Regions from separate parts of the Kitasatospora sp. NPDC058184 genome, predicted to be linked through region 2. Evidence: riboswitches for the same ligand, from Rfam matches in the RefSeq annotation. Region 2 holds a riboswitch; each other region holds the start of a gene.

Region 1 (5,427 bases), on a different contig from region 2:
AACCCGAGCTCCTTGAGCGCGATCACCCGGTTGAGCCGGGCCAGTTGGGACGCCTCGTAGAAGCGGTAGCCGCTGACCGGGTCCACCCGGGCGGGCCGCAGCAGCCCGATCGCGTCGTAGTGGCGCAGCATCCGCACCGACACCCGGCCGTGGCTGGCGAAGTCTCCGATGTTCAACATGGTGCGACCACTCCACCCCCTGCCACCGTGTCAGGGTCAACCCCCGCCCCGCCCTCGCCCGTGGCCGTTCCACGGCAGTTCCCCACCTGGCCCACAGCCGGCGCCCGCACCCGCCCGGGAAACACCGAGGGCGGGTGCCGAGTGGTCTCGGCACCCGCCCTGAGCAGGTGGTTCTCCTACCGGCGGAGAGCGTGGGATTCGAACCCACGGTACGGGGTCACCGCACGACAGTTTTCAAGACTGTTCCCTTAGGCCGCTCGGGCAGCTCTCCAGGCGGAGGTCAGCCTAACGGGTCCGGCGGGGTTCGGTGCACACGTTTCGGTGCGGGCGGGGGTTACGGCTGGTCGCCCTCGCGCTGGCCGAGAGTGACCTTGGTGTTGAGGGTCTGGCCGTTGCGGGTGTACTCGACGTCGACGGTCTCGCCGGGCTTGTGCGTCCAGATCCGGCTGACCAGGGCGGGGCCGTTGTCGATCGGGACGCCGCCGAGCTTGGTGATGACGTCGCCCGGCTTGAGGCCGGCCTTGTCGGCCGCGCCGCCGGGGGTGACGGCGGGCTGGCCCTGGATGTCCTTGGTCTGGATCTGCGCGCCGTCGCCCTTGTAGTCGTCGTTGCGCAGCACGTCGAGCTTGGCGTAGACCGGCTTGCCGGTCTTGATCAGGGTGTCCGCGACCCACTTGGCCTGGTTGATCGGGATGGCGAAGCCCAGGCCGATGCTGCCGGCCCGGCCGTTGGCGGAGGCGTTGGACTGGATCGCCGAGTTGATGCCGATCACCGCGCCGCCGGAGTCGAGCAGCGGGCCGCCGGAGTTGCCGGGGTTGATGGAGGCGTCGGTCTGCAGGGCGTTCATGTACGAGGCCTGCGAGCCGGTGTCGTCGCCGGAGGCCACCGGGCGGTCCTTGGCGCTGATGATGCCGCTGGTGACGGTGGACTCCAGGCCGTACGGCGCACCGATCGCGACGGTGGCGTCGCCGACGTTGACCTTGTCGGAGTCGGCCAGCGGCAGCGGGGCCAGCTTGCTCTTGGGCGGGTTGTCGATCTTGACCACGGCGACGTCGTAGCCCTCGGCGTGGCCGAGCACCGAGGCGCTGTAGGAGCTGCCGTCGGCGAACTTGACGGTCAGTTTGCCGCCGCTGAGGGTCGGCGCGACGACGTGGTTGTTGGTGAGGATGTGGCCCTCGGTGTCGAAGACGAAGCCGGTGCCGGTGCCCGACTCGCCGTTGCCCTGCGCCTTGATGGTGACGACGCTGGGCAGCGCCTTCTGCGCGATGGCGGCGATCGAGCCGGGGACGGGCTCGTTCTTCTGGGTGTCGCTGGCCTGGACGGTGGTGCTGCGGTGGTCGTTCGCGGAGCTCCTGCGGTCGGAACTGTCGGAGACGGACACGCCGAGCGCGCCGCCGGCCACACCGGCGACCAGCGCGACGGCCGCGATCAGGGCGACCAGGCCGCCGCGCTTCTTGCGCGGGCCGCCGGGGCCGCCCGGACCGCCGGGGTACTCCGCCGGGTAGCCGAGCGGGCCGGCCGGGCCGCCGGGGTAGCCGGCGCCGCCGGAGGTGGAGTCGTGGGTGGGGCCCCAGCCGCCGAGCGGCTGGCCGGCCCCGAAGGGGTGGTGGCCGTGCGCGGCGGGGGCGGCGGGCGCGGCCGGAGCGGCGCCGTACCCCTCGTGCGCGCCGGCGGCGGGGACGCCGTGGGTCGGGGTGGCGTACGGGTTGCCGGCCGGCGGCAGGGCCGGGGCGGCGGGCGCGGCGGCCACCGGGGCGGGCGGAACGGGCGGCAGGACCGGCGGCGGCGCGTCGATGTAGCCGGTGGCCGGGTCGACGGTCGGCTCCTCGACGGCGAGTACGGCGGGTGCGGCGGGTGCCACGGGCTCGGCGGCTGCCTCCGGTGCGGGCACCTTGGTGAAGGCGACGGTGGGCTTGTGCCCACCCCCGGCCGGGACCTCCTCGGCCGGAACGGCGTCGGCGGACGGCGCCGCCTCGGCGGCGGCGGCCTCGACCGCGCCCGCCTCCGGCTCGGGCACCCGCCGGAACGCCATGGTCGGGTTGTGCCCGCCCTGAGCGGGGCCCGCGGCAGCGGACTCGGCCGCCCCCGGCCCGGCGGGCTGCTCCCCCTGCGGCCCGGTGGGCCCAACCTCGCGCTCGGTGCTCACGGACGACCTCCATAGCTGGCAGAACCAAGGACCATAGTTTTTCGCACTGTCGATTCGTTTGCCGTAAGGACCCCTCTGAAGAACTCATAAGAATCCTTAGCCGGCACCGACACCGGCACTGGCGTCAGCACCCACAGCGGCACCGACACCGGCTCCGGCACCCGTACCGACGGCCGGGGCTCCCCTCCCCGTCGGGCGTCCGCGATGCGGACCGCCCCGCCCTCGGCCTTGGGCGTCGGCACCCGCGCCGGTTAGCCTGGCGCTCCAAACTGACACGCGGGAGCTTGGACCCACCAGGCTGAGAGTGCGCATGTCGACCGTACGCCACACGAGTGACGGACGTTCGAGGGGGCGCTGACCGCCGGAACCTGTCCGGGTAATGCCGGCGTAGGGAGTATCGGCCATGCCGCCTGCTTCGCCATCCTCTTCTTCGGGTACGAACGCCTCCGACTCCGGCGCGAACGCCCCCGCGCCGGGCGCGACCGCCCTCCTGGAACGCGCCGAGCACGTCGAAGCGCCCCTGGTCCTGGACACCGAACCGCCGCGCACGCTGCGCTTCCGGGACCACTTCGCGCTCTGGATGAACCTGGGTGTCAGCCTGATCGGCTTCTCCACCGCCGCCACCGTGCTCGGTGCCCCCGGCAGCGAGCTGTCGCTGGCCGCCGCGGTGACCGCGATCACGATCGGTACGGCGGTCGGCACCGCGATGCTCGCCGTGGCCGCGCTGATCGGCGCCCGCACCGGCGCCCCCGCGATGGCGAACCTGCGCGGGCTGTTCGGCACCCGGCTGTCGTACCTGCCGACGGTGCTGAACATCGTGCAGTGCATCGGCTGGGGCGTCTTCGAGCTGCTGACCATCTCGGCGGGCGCGCAGACCGTCGCGCACACCACCGGCTACCGCTGGCTGTTCGTCCTGCTCGCGGGCGCGCTGACCACCGCGCTGACCATCTGGCCGCTGGGCTCGATCGCGGTGCTGCGCCGCTTCGTGGCCGGGGCGGTCGCGGTGGCGATGGTGTACTTCACCGTCCAGTTGGGCCGCCAGGGCGTGCCGGACCCGGGCGCGGGCAACTGGCACGGCTTCCTCGGCGCCACCGACGCGATGATCGCGGTGTCGGTCTCCTTCGTGCCGCTGGCCGCCGACTACACCCGGCACTCGCGCACCCCGCGCTCGGCGTTCTGGGGCAGCTTCTCCGGCTACACGGTCGCCCAGGTCTGGTGCTACGTGCTCGGCCTGATGGCGCTGCTGCAGTCGGACGGCGACCCGAACCGGATCTTCGACTCCTTCCTCGGGGTCTGGGCCGGCTGGCTGTTCCTGCTGGTGCTGGTGCTGCGCGAGACGGACCAGTCCTTCGCCAACGTGTACTCGACCGCGATGTCGGTGCAGAACCTGCTGCCGAAGGTGGACCGCCGGGTGCTCTCCGGCGCGATCGGCGTGCTGATCACCGTGCTGGCGCTGCAGATCGACGAGTTCACCGACACCTACTACGGCTTCCTCGGCCTGATCGGCTCGGTGTTCGTGCCGCTGCTGGCGGTGCTCGTGGTGGACTACTTCCTCGGCGCCGGCCGACGCGGCTGGAACCTCTCCGCCGACGCGCCGTCCCGCTGGCTGATGCTGCTGCCGTGGGCCCTGGGCTTCGCGGTCTACCAGTTCATCGCGCCGACCAAGGTCGCGGGCTGGTGGACGGACTTCTGGACCTCCGCCCAGGAGGCGCTGCACTTCACCCCGCAGGAGTGGACCTCGGCCTCACTGTTCGCCTTCCTGGTGCCGGCCCTGGCCACCTGGGCGCTCACCCCGCTCGGCCGCCGCGCCGTCCGGGGCTGACGGAGCGGAGGGAGCGGGGGCCCGAGCGGGCCCCGCAGGTACGGAGACGGCCCCACAGGTTGGGGCCGTCTTTGTCCGCGCTTCACCTCCGCCGCCTATCGTTGGGCCTGTGACCAGCCCAGACCTGTCCTCGGCGGCGGCGCGCACCGTGCCGCCCGTCCAGGTGATCGCCCACCGCGGTTCCTCCCACGCCCTGCCCGAGCACACCCTCGCGGCCTACCGGCGCGCGCTCGACGAGGGCGCGGACGCGCTGGAGTGCGACGTCCGGGTCACCGCCGACGGCGCGCTGGTCTGCGTGCACGACCGCCGGATCGGCCGGGTCTCCAACGGCCGGGGCACCGTTTCGGCCATGACCCTCGCCGAGCTGGAGGCGTACGACTTCGGCGCCTGGAAGACCGGCCGCCCCAGCACCGACCCGGAGCTGCGCGGCGTGCTGCGGCTGGAGCGGCTGCTGGAGCTGGTGGTGGAGTGCGGCCGCCCGGTGGACCTGGCGATCGAGACCAAGCACCCGGTGCGCTTCCGCGGCCGGGTGGAGGCCGAGCTGCTGCGGACCCTGGAGCGGTTCAAGATCGGCGCGACCCGGGAGGGCGACCGCCCGTCCGCCCGGATCATGAGCTTCTCCTCGGTCGCGCTGAACCGGGTGGCCGCCGCCGCGCCGCGGTACCGGCGGGTCTTCCTGTTCGAGCGGACCCTGCCGCTGCTCGGCCGGCTGCGCGAGGGCTCGCCGCTGCCGGGCGGGGCGCGGATCGCCGGCCCGGGCATCGAGCTGGTGCGGGCCCGCCCGCAGCTGGTGACCCGGCTGCGCGAGCTCGGCCACGAGGTGCACGTGTGGACAGTGGACGAGCCGGCCGACGTCGAGCTCTGCCTGGAGCTCGGGGTGTCCGCGATCATCACCAACCGGCCCGCGGAGGTACTGGCGCAGCTCGGCCGGTGATCCACCGGTGATCCGTCGGCGCACCGAAGGCCGTACTCCTCCGAACCCCTCCGATCCGATCACTCTGGTCGGCAGTCAAACCTTCCTCGCGCGAAATTGCCGGAATTCTTGCATCCGGGCGACGGAGGGTGAGCGCGGAATGACCTGATGTCGACCGTCGGTCGCCGCACTCGAAATGGGCTCGCGGGATCGTCCGGTGCTCGTTTCCGACGCATTACCAAGGGGCATCTCTCCCTCGGCATACGCTGAAGGAGGTCCGGGGGTGGCGTTGATGGTGGCGCGTGAAGTGCCGACTTCATCGACCATGGCAGTGCCGCACGGCCCAGCGAGTGTCGGGGTCGCACGG
Region 2 (5,250 bases):
CACCACACGGCGGGGTCGTGCTGAATGCCCCTGGTCCGGGAGGTGGACGGACGGGCCCGGGGACGGGGGAGGACAGCGGCACACTGGGCGGAGGACCGGCCGCCCCGGCGGTTAGGGTCGCGTCATGAGCACCAAGACGCTGACCGAAGAACTCTGGGCGGCCATCGAGCCGGTGTACGCCGAGATCCTCGCCCACCCATTCCTGGCCGGGCTCACCGACGGCACCCTGCCGCGCGAGGCCTTCCGCCACTTCGTCGTCCAGGACTCGCACTACCTGCGCGACTACGCCCGCGCGCTCGCCGTCTGCGCCGCCAAGGCGCCCGGCGAGGAGGACGTCCGGGCCTTCGCCGACGACGCGGTCGGCGCGCTGGCCGCCGAGCAGGGCATGCACGCCGAGTTCCTGACCGCCTTCGGCGGCAGCGCCGAGGAGGCCGCCGCCGAGCCGGTGCTGCCCACCACCCGGGCCTACACCAGCTACCTGCTGGCCACCGTCTACGGCGGCTCCTTCGCCGAGGCGCTCGGCGCGGTGCTGCCCTGCTACTGGATCTACGCCCGGGTCGGCGAGGCGCTGCTCGCCCAGGGCTCGCCCGACCCGCTGTACGCCAAGTGGATCTCCACCTACGGCGACGAGGCCTTCCAGTCGGTGGTCCGCCGGGTGCTGGCGCTGACCGACCGGCTGGGCGAGGAGCTGTCCGCGGCCGAACGCCGGAAGGTGGTCGGGCACTTCGTGACCACCTCGCGCTACGAGTGGATGTTCTGGGACGCCGCCTGGCGCGGCGAGCGCTGGCCGGTCTGAGCCGTCCGGGCGGCGCCCGCCGCCTGCCGCCCGTCGTCCGGACGGGCTTGCTTTCGGCGTCGCTCGGACAGGTCGTAAAGGCCCGGGGCCGTGCCCCCGCCGGAGGAGTTCTCGGGGGTCACCCGGGGGGTCGGGATCGGGGGGATCTCGGGGTTCTCTCCGGGCCGTTGGGCCTCGTTCCGGCACTCGCGCCACCGTACGATCGAAGTACCGAAAGCAAGCGGGATGCGGCACCGGACGGCGGCCGACCCGAGGGGAGAAGAGGAACCGACATGGCTGAGCTCTGGAAGTCGCTGCCCTCCTGGGTGCGCAACATCGTCATCCCGGTGCTGGTCCTGGTGCTGGCCTGGAACATCGTCGCCTTCGTGTTCGGCGTCGTCGGCGCACTGCTCTCGATCGTGATCAAGCTGCTGGTGGTGGTCGGCATCGCGGCCGCCGTGGTGGTCCTGGTGAAGAAGGCGGCCAAGAGCTGACCGGCCGCCCCGACCGCCGCCCTGAGGCCCGGCCCCCCGCGAGACGGGGAGCCGGGCCTCTGGCGTGAGGCGCTCTGGACCTGCGGCGATCCGCTCGCTACGGTGTTGGGCGTCGTGTGCAGGCAACACCGCCTGCGACGCGGGAGCTCGGAGCACCGGGCTGAGAGGACGCTGACCGGGACGTCGACGGACGGACCGACGGCTGCGTCGACCGCAGGAACCTGACCGGGTAATGCCGGCGTAGGGAGTAGAGGTCAGATGACCACGTTCGAAGCACAGCCGCAGTCTGTCCGGAGCGCCCCCAGCAGCGAGCGCACCGGCTACCCGACCCCGGCCTGGCACAAGGCCTACCGCGAGGGATCGCGCCCCGACCTGCGCGTCCCGTACCGCGAGGTGCGGCTCACCAACGGCGGGACCGTCCCGCTGTACGACACCTCCGGCCCGTACACCGACCCGTCGTACGAGCCCGACGTGCGGCGCGGCCTGCCCGCGCTGCGGGACCCCTGGATCCGCCAGCGCGGCGACGTCGAGGAGTACGACGGCCGCGAGTCGCGCCCCGAGGACGACGGGATCAAGCACACCTCGCCGCGCGGCGGGAACCTGCGCAACCTGGACGCCGTCTTCCCCGGCCGCCCGCGCCGTCCGCTGCGCGGCCGCGGTGGTGCCGCCGTCACCCAACTCGCCTACGCCAAGCGGGGCGTGGTGACGCCGGAGATGGAGTTCGTGGCGCTGCGCGAGGGCCTGGCGCCCGAGTTCGTGCGGGCCGAGGTGGCCCGCGGCCGGGCCGTCATCCCGGTCAACGTGAACCACCCCGAGGTGGAGCCGGCCGTCATCGGCACCAACTTCCTGGTGAAGATCAACGCCAACATCGGCAACTCGGCCGTCACCTCCTCGATCGAGGAGGAGGTGGAGAAGATGACCTGGGCCACCCGCTGGGGCGCCGACACCGTCATGGACCTCTCCACCGGCCGCAACATCCACACCACCCGCGAGTGGATCCTGCGCAACTCCCCCGTGCCGATCGGCACCGTGCCGCTGTACCAGGCCCTGGAGAAGGTGGACGGCCGCGCCGAGGAGCTGAGTTGGGAGGTGTACCGGGACACCATCGTCGAGCAGTGCGAGCAGGGCGTCGACTACATGACCGTCCACGCCGGCGTGCTGCTGCGCTACGTCCCGCTCACCGCGCGCCGCAAGACCGGCATCGTCTCGCGCGGCGGCTCGATCATGGCGGCCTGGTGCCTGGCCCACCACCAGGAGAACTTCCTCTACACCAACTTCGAGGAGCTCTGCTCCATCCTCGCCTCCTACGACGTCACCTTCTCGCTCGGTGACGGCCTGCGTCCGGGCTCGATCGCGGACGCCAACGACGAGGCGCAGTTCGCCGAGCTGAAGACCCTCGGCGAGCTCGGCCGGATCGCCCGCGAGCGGGACGTCCAGGTGATGATCGAGGGTCCGGGCCACGTCCCGATGAACAAGATCCGGGAGAACATGGATCTCCAGAAGGAGATCTGCGACGAGGCGCCGTTCTACACCCTCGGCCCGCTGACCACGGACGTCGCCCCCGGCTACGACCACATCACCTCGGGCATCGGCGCCGCGATGATCGCCTGGTGGGGCACCGCGATGCTCTGCTACGTGACCCCCAAGGAGCACCTGGGCCTGCCCAACCGGGACGACGTCAAGACCGGCGTGATCACCTACAAGATCGCCGCCCACGCCGCCGACCTGGCCAAGGGCCACCCCGGCGCCCAGGCCTGGGACGACGCCCTCTCCGACGCCCGCTTCGAGTTCCGCTGGGAGGACCAGTTCAACCTGGCCCTCGACCCGGAGACCGCCCGCGACTTCCACGACGAGACCCTCCCCGCCGAGCCCGCCAAGACCGCGCACTTCTGCTCGATGTGCGGCCCGAAGTTCTGCTCGATGAAGATCTCCCAGAAGATCCGCGACGAGCACGGCGACGGATCCACCGCCGTCTCCAGTGAGTTCGACGCCGAGGCGCTGGCCGGCATGGCCGAGAAGTCCGCCGAGTTCGCGGCCCAGGGCAACAAGGTCTACCTCCCGCTGGTGGACTGACCCGGGACGCCGGAGCGCCGCCCCGAAGTACCTCGGGGCGGCGCTTTCGCGGTCCTCCGCTACCTCCCGGCGTCGGGGCCGGCGACCGGTGCGGCGGCCTCCAGCGTGCGGCGGATCACCGCCGAACCGTGCTCGACGGACTCGGCGATCGGTGCGGCCAGGGCCTCGGGCAGGACGTCGGTGTGCCACACGAACCTCGTCCGGCCGCCGGCCTCCGGAAGGGCCTGCATGGACGCGTGGTGGTGGGACGGGTGGAGGCTGCCGCCGACGACCGTGTAGGCGACCCGCATCGCCTCGTGGTCGAGGTCGACGAGCCGTTCGAGCACGATCGTGCCGTCGGCGAAGGTGACGGTGCGCGTGTCCGAGCTCAGCCGGGTGTCGGTGACGAACCCGGGCGCCAGCCGCTCGTGCACCGCGCCGTAGTCGCTGAGCACCGACCACACCGCCTCGGGGCGGGCATCGATGACGAGTTCCTTGTGGATCGAGGCCATGGGTGGTCGACTCCTCGTCAGGCCGAAGCGATGCAGAACAGGTGGCCCTCGGGGTCGGCGAGAACGGTCCAATCGCCTTCGCCGGGCTGGAACTCCGGCCTGGTCGCCCCCGCCGCGAGCAGCTCCTGCACCGCGGCCTCGGGATCGGCGACGGCGAAGTCGAGGTGGGCGTGCTTCGCGGCGTCGGGCCAGCCGGGCCCCCGGTAGCCGGCGACCCGCTGGAAGGCCAACCGGACCGGCCCCGCGCCGAGTTGGACGAAGTCGTCGTCGGCCTGGCCGAGGTCCCAGCCGGTGACCTGGCGGTAGAACCCGGTGAGGGCCCGGGGGTCGGCGCAGTCGATGGTGATCGCGGTGAGCTCCGCGTGGACGGCCATGGATGGCTCCCTTCCTGTCGTCACGTGGGCCCCAGCATCCGGGGTGACGGCACCGGAGGTCTTGAAGATCCTTGCGGGCCGTCCTGTCGTACCCGGCGGGTACCGTCCGCGGCATGCTGTCCGCATCGACCCTCGCCGCCCGGCCGGAGTTCACCGTGACCGTGGTGGGGTGCCGCTCCGACCACACCCGGTGGTCGCAGCCGGAGAGCCGCGACGACCACCGCCTGGTGCTGGTGCGACGCGGCAGGTTCCGGCGGTCGGCCGACGGCACCGACACCGATCTGGACGCGACCACGGCCTACCTGGGCGCGCCCGGCGAGCAGGAGCGCTTCGCGCACCCGGCCGGCGGCGACGTCTGTACGTCGGTCAGGTTCGAGCCCTCCCTGCTCGGGCGCCCGCCCGCCGCGACGACGGTGTACGTCGACGCGCGCGTCGACCTCGCCCACCGCCGTCTGGTCGCCGCCGCGGGCACCGGCGACATCGACTACGCGCTGGCGGAGGAACTGCTCCGGCTCGTCGCGGCCGCGGCCGGTGAGTCGACCGCCCGCGCCCGGCGGGCAGGCCGGCCGGCCGACCGGGCGCTGGCCGCGGCGGCGCGCGAGGCGATCATCGAGGAGGCCCCGGAGGCCGGTGGGCTCTGCGCGCTGGCCGCGCTGCTGGAGGTGTCGCCCTACCGGCTGAGCCGGGTGTTCTCCAGGGAGACGGGCGTCTCGCTGACCCGCTACCGCAACCGCGTACGCGTCACCCGGGCCATGGACCGGATCGCCGAGGGCGAACCCGGCCTCGCCGCCTTGGCGGCCCGGCTCGGCTTCGCCGACGAGGCGCACCTGACCCGCGTCGTCCGCGAGCACGTGGGGCACACACCCACGGTGCTGCGTCGGCTGCTCGCCCCGGGCCCGGGCGCGTCATGAGCCGGCGGGGCGGTGAGCATGCCGCCTTCGGGCCTGGAGGTCCGCTCGTCGCGGACCTCCCGGAGGGTCCGTCGCCGGACTAGTATTACGTGGTAGAGGTAATACGTGCTACGCCGGAGGTGGGACATGCGG
Region 3 (5,427 bases), on a different contig from region 2:
AGAGCGCGGCGCGCACCCGGCGGGACAGCTCGGCGGCGGCCGCCCGGGGGTCCGCCGCGGCCGTGATGGCCCGCACCACGACGACCCGGCGGGCACCGGCGGCGAGCACCTCGTCCAGGTTGCCGAGGTCGATCCCGCCGATCGCGAACCACGGCCGGTCGGTGTCCCGCTTCGCCGCGTACGAGACCAGGCCGAGGCCCGGGGCCGGGCGGCCCGGCTTGGTCGGGGTCGGCCAGACCGGGCCGGTGCAGAAGTAGTCCACCCCGGGCTCGGCGATCGCCGCGTCCACCTCGGACTCGGCGTGGCAGGAGCGGCCGATCAGCACGTCCTCGCCGAGGATCGCCCGGGCGGCCGGCACCGGCAGGTCGTCCTGGCCGAGGTGCAGCACGTCCGGCCGGGCCGCGTGGGCGACGTCGGCGCGGTCGTTGACGGCCAGCAGCTTGCCGTGCCGGCGGCAGGCGTCGGCGAAGACCTCCAGGGCCTCCAGCTCCTGCCTGGCCTCCAGGCCCTTGTCGCGCAGCTGGACGATGTCCACCCCGCCCGCCAGCGCCGCGTCCAGGAACTCGGCGAGGTCGCCCTGCTCCCGGCGGGCGTCGGTGCACAGGTACAGCCGGGCGTCGGCGAGCCCGGCGCGCGGCGTGTCCGCCGCCATCAGATCAGCATCGCCTGGGCGCGGCGCTTCACCTCGGTGCCGCGGTTCTCCCGCAGCGCCTGGATCGGGCTGCCGGGCAGCGACGGGTCCTCGGTGAAGAGCCACTCCAGGATCTCCGCGTCGTTGTACCCGCAGTCCCGCAGGACGGTCAGGGTGCCGGACAGGTGCTTGACCAGGCCGGGGCCGTCGATGAACGCGGCCGGGACCTGCAGCGACTTGTTGGGGCCGCGCCGGACGGCGATCAGGCCGCCGTTCTTGACCAGGTCACGCACCTCGGTGACCCGGACCCCCCACTGCTCCGAGATGTCGGGCAGGTACATCCAGTCGGTGACCAGGGATTCAATCTTGCTTTCGATCTCACTCACGCCACCAGACTGCCACCTCCGCGGCCCACCGCGCACCAGACCTGCCCCGCGCCTACCCCGCGACGGCCGCCTTCAGCGGTACCGCGGGGTCGGCCGCCCGGGCCGGGTCCAGCGCGGTGCCGCGCTCGATCAGCCGCCGCCCCTGGGCCAGGTCGCGCGGCCGGTCGACGGTCAGCAGCGCGCTCGGCACGCCGTCGCGCAGCCAGAGCACCGACCAGTCGGCGCCCCGCGGGTCGCCGCGCCGGACCAGCTCGTCGCCCTCGGCGTGCCGGCCGGCGTACTGGACCATCCGCCCGAACTGCTCGGACCAGAAGTACGGCACCGGGTCGTAGGCCGGCGCGTCCGCGCCCAGGACGGCGGCGGCCACCGCCTCGCCGGACCGCAGCGCGTGGTCCCAGTGCTGGACGGCCAGCCGGGCGCCGGCCCGGGCCGAGGGGTAGCTGACGCAGTCGCCGGCCGCGAAGACGCCGGGCACCGAGGTGCGCAGCCGCCCGTCCACGACGACGGCGCCGGTCGCGTCCAGCTCGACCCCGGAGCCGGCCAGCCAGCCGGTCGCGGGGCGGGCCCCGATGCCGACCACCACCTCGTCGGCGGGCAGGTGCGAGCCGTCCGCCAGCAGCACCGCGCCGGGCTCGACGGCGGCCACGCCGACCCCGCAGCGCAGCTCGACCCCGGCCTCGGCGTACCAGGCGGCCATCGCCGAGCCGAGCTCCGTCGGCAGCGCGCCGGGCAGCGGCGCCGGGCCGGCCTCGACCACCGTCACCTCGCAGCCCGCCGCGCGGGCCGCGGTGGACACCTCGGCGCCGATCCAGCCCGCGCCGACCAGCACCAGCCGCAGCCCGGGGCGCAGCAGCGCGCGCAGCGCCAGGGCGTCGTCCAGGGTGTGCAGCAGGTGCGCCCGCTCGGCGCCGGGCAGGGCGCGCGGCACGGCGCCGGTGGCGATCACCAGCGAGCCGTACGGGAGGTCGCCGCCGTCGGTGTGCAGCACGCCAGGGGTGAGGCCGGTGGCGCGGCGGCCGGTGAGCAGCTCGATGCCGAGCTGCCCGTAGTCGATGTCCAGGGCGGTGGAGTCGGCCTTGCCGAGCAGCACGTCCTTGGAGAGCGGCGGCCGGTCGTACGGCGCGTGCGGCTCCTCGCCGACCAGCGTGATCCGCCCCTGCCGGCCGCCCTGCCGCAGCTTGAGGGCGCACTGCGCCCCGGCCAGCCCGGCTCCGACGACGACCACCCGATCCGTTCCGCTCAGCTCTGCCACGCCCGCCACTGTACTCAGCGCGACGCGGCGGCCTCCGGGCCGTCCGCCCCGCGTACGGGCCTTCGGCCGGGCCGACCCCCGGCGTTAAGGTGGGAGGACCACACGGGAGCCCGGCGGACCGGGCTGAGAGGCGGGCTGACACGGCCTGCGACCGTCCGAACCTGATCCGGGTCATACCGGCGAAGGGAGAAGAGCAGCCTTGTCACGCTTGCCATCGGGCACCCATGCCGACGTGCTGGTGATCGGCGGGGGCGTCATCGGCCTCGCCGTCGCCTGGCGCACCGCGCGGCGCGGGGCGCGGAACGTGATCGTGGTCGACCCCGCCCACGGCGGCGGGGCCGCCGGGGTCGCGGCCGGGATGCTCGCCCCGGTCACCGAGCTGCAGTACGGCGAGGAGCCGCTGCTGCGCCTCGGGATGGCCTCGAACGAGCGGTACGAGACCTTCGCCGCCGAGCTCTCCGAGGCGAGCGGCGGCCTGGACACCGGCTACCGCCGCTGCGGCACGATCGCCGTCGCGCTGGACTCCGACGACCGCGAGGAACTGCGCGAGCTGTACGCCTTCCACCAGCGGCTGGGCCTGGACTCGACCTGGCTGACCGGCCGGGAGGCCCGCAGGCTGGAGCCGATGCTGGCCCCCGCCGTCCGCGGCGCCCTGCACGCCGCGGACGACCACCAGGTGGACCCCCGGCGCCTGCTCACCGCCCTGGTCGCCGCCTGCGGGCGCGCGGGCGTCCTGCTGCACCGCGCCGAGGCCGTCGAGCTGCTGGTCGAGGACGGCCGCGCGACCGGCGCCCGGCTGAGCACCGACGAGACGGTGACCGCCGACCAGGTCGTGCTCGCCGCCGGCCCGCACAGCCACCGGCTGCCCGGTCTGCCCGAGGGGGTGCTGCCCGCGATCCGCCCGGTGAAGGGGCAGGTGCTGCGGCTGCACGTGCCGGAGGCCTACCGGCCGTTCCTCTCCCGCAACGTCCGCGCCGTGGTCCGCGGCCGGCACCTGTACCTGGTCCCCCGGGAGAACGGCGAACTGGTCGTCGGCGCGACCACCGAGGAGCAGGGCTACGACACCACCGTCACCGCCGGCGGGGTGTACGAACTCCTGCGGGACGCCCACGAGTTGGTCCCGGGGATCACCGAACTCCCGCTGCGCGAGACCTCGGCCGGGCTGCGCCCCGGCTCGCCGGACAACGCCCCGCTGCTGGGCCCGACCCCGCTGCCCGGGCTGGTCGCCTCCACCGGCCACTACCGCAACGGCGTGCTGCTCACCCCGGTGACCGCCGACCTGGTCTCCGAGTACCTGGTCACCGGTGAAGTCCCCGAGCTCGCAAGGCCGTTCACCCCCGCCCGGTTCTCCTCCGAATCCCCCGTCGCGAAGGCCTCCGCATGACCGAGATCGCCCTGACCGAGAACGCCCCGCACGAGCACGCCCCAGACGAGAACGCCGTGCACGAGGACGCCCCGAACCCGGTCGCCCCGGCCGAGATCGCCCTGACCGTCAACGGCGAGCCCCGCCGGGTGCCCGCCACGACCACCCTCGCCGAGCTGGTGGCCTCCGTCAGCGCCGCCAACACCGGTGTCGCCGCCGCGCTCAACGAGGCCGTGGTGCCGCGCGGTTCGTGGCCCGGGACGGCACTGGGCACCGGCGACCGGATCGAGATCCTCACCGCCGTCCAGGGAGGCTGAACCATGGCCGACGATCTGCTGACCATCGCCGGGACGGCCTTCTCCTCCCGGCTGATCATGGGCACCGGCGGCGCCCCCAGCCTGGAGGTCCTGGAGCGCGCGCTGCTCGCCTCCGGCACCGAGCTGACCACCGTCGCGATGCGCCGGGTCGACGCCACCACCCAGGGCTCCGTCCTGGACGTGCTGACCCGCAACGGCATCCGGGTGCTGCCCAACACGGCCGGCTGCTTCACCGCCGGCGAGGCCGTGCTGACCGCCCGGCTGGCCCGCGAGGCGCTCGGCACCGACTGGGTCAAGCTGGAGGTGATCGCCGACGAGCGCACCCTGCTGCCCGACCCGATCGAGCTGCTGGACGCCGCCGAGACGCTGGTCGACGACGGCTTCACCGTCCTGCCGTACACCAACGACGACCCGGTGCTGGCCCGCAAGCTGGAGGACGTCGGCTGTGCGGCCATCATGCCGCTGGGCTCGCCGATCGGTTCGGGCCTGGGCATCCGCAACCCGCACAACTTCCAGCTGATCGTGGAGGGCGCGGGCGTCCCGGTGATCCTGGACGCGGGCGCCGGCACCGCCTCCGACGTGGCGCTGGCGATGGAGCTGGGCTGCGCCGCGGTGATGCTCGCCTCCGCGGTGACCAGGGCTCAGGACCCGGTGCTGATGGCCGAGGCGATGCGGCACGCCGCCGAGGCGGGCCGGCTCGCCCACCGGGCCGGCCGGATCCCGCGCCGCTTCCACGCCGAGGCCTCCTCCGCGATGGCCGGCCGGGCCGACCTGGACACCCGCGAGCACCCGGCGTTCTGAACCGTCGCGCATGTCACAAGCCGGTCCCGGAGGCGGTGTCCGCCGGGACCGGGCGGTCCCGCACCCTAGACTCTCCGAGTGGACATGGCACTGCACGACCCCCTGATCGGCGCCCTGCTCGACAACCGGTACCGGGTCGAGCAGCGGATCGCGACCGGCGGGATGTCCACCGTCTACCGGGGCACCGACACCCGGCTGGACCGGGTGGTCGCGCTCAAGGTGATGCACCCCTCGCTGGCCGGTGACGAGGGCTTCACCGCCCGCTTCATCCGCGAGGCCAAGGCGGTCGCCAGGCTCACCCACCCCAACGTGGTCAACGTCTTCGACCAGGGCGCGGACGGCGGCCACGTCTTCCTCGCCATGGAGTACGTGCCCGGCCGCACCCTGCGCGACCTGCTGCGCGACCGCGGCGCGCTGTCCGTCCGGGCCGCGCTGGACGTGCTGGAGCCGGTGCTCGCCGCGCTCGGCGCCGCCCACCGGGCCGGGCTGGTCCACCGCGACGTCAAGCCCGAGAACGTGCTGATCACCGAGGGCGGCCTGGTCAAGGTCGCCGACTTCGGCCTGGTCCGGGTGCTCGGCAGCGCCGACGGCGCGCCCACCTCGACCACCACCGCGACCGGCGGCACGGTCATGGGCACCGTCTCCTACCTGGCCCCCGAGCAGATCCTCCCGGACGC

The links. Region 2 has a riboswitch for thiamine pyrophosphate ahead of thiC (phosphomethylpyrimidine synthase ThiC). Riboswitches for the same ligand answer to the same signal wherever they lie in the genome.
Region 1: linked by a shared signal. The riboswitch ahead of ACFVXH_RS11080 (cytosine permease) and the one ahead of thiC (phosphomethylpyrimidine synthase ThiC) in region 2 are both predicted to bind thiamine pyrophosphate.
Region 3: linked by a shared signal. The riboswitch ahead of thiO (glycine oxidase ThiO) and the one ahead of thiC (phosphomethylpyrimidine synthase ThiC) in region 2 are both predicted to bind thiamine pyrophosphate.

What each region holds. Positions count from the first base shown of each region.
Region 1 covers NZ_JBHVVE010000005.1:69,060-74,486, reverse strand. The annotation lists gene ACFVXH_RS11095 (MerR family transcriptional regulator) at 1-179, opposite strand, end outside; tRNA gene ACFVXH_RS11090 (tRNA-Ser) at 363-450, opposite strand; gene ACFVXH_RS11085 (S1C family serine protease) at 514-2,325, opposite strand; TPP riboswitch at 2,592-2,736, shown strand; gene ACFVXH_RS11080 (cytosine permease) at 2,729-4,147, shown strand; gene ACFVXH_RS11075 (glycerophosphodiester phosphodiesterase family protein) at 4,257-5,081, shown strand.
Region 2 covers NZ_JBHVVE010000016.1:24,130-29,379, forward strand. The annotation lists gene tenA (thiaminase II) at 125-796, shown strand; gene ACFVXH_RS27265 (DUF5326 family protein) at 1,069-1,269, shown strand; TPP riboswitch at 1,399-1,533, shown strand; gene thiC (phosphomethylpyrimidine synthase ThiC) at 1,528-3,342, shown strand; gene ACFVXH_RS27275 (SRPBCC family protein) at 3,402-3,833, opposite strand; gene ACFVXH_RS27280 (VOC family protein) at 3,851-4,207, opposite strand; gene ACFVXH_RS27285 (helix-turn-helix domain-containing protein) at 4,321-5,118, shown strand; gene ACFVXH_RS27290 (AbrB/MazE/SpoVT family DNA-binding domain-containing protein) at 5,245-5,250, shown strand, end outside.
Region 3 covers NZ_JBHVVE010000001.1:477,364-482,790, forward strand. The annotation lists gene thiE (thiamine phosphate synthase) at 1-652, opposite strand, end outside; gene ACFVXH_RS02180 (Rv2175c family DNA-binding protein) at 652-1,017, opposite strand; gene ACFVXH_RS02185 (NAD(P)/FAD-dependent oxidoreductase) at 1,070-2,278, opposite strand; TPP riboswitch at 2,362-2,474, shown strand; gene thiO (glycine oxidase ThiO) at 2,478-3,653, shown strand; gene thiS (sulfur carrier protein ThiS) at 3,650-3,949, shown strand; gene ACFVXH_RS02200 (thiazole synthase) at 3,953-4,750, shown strand; gene pknB (Stk1 family PASTA domain-containing Ser/Thr kinase) at 4,835-5,427, shown strand, end outside.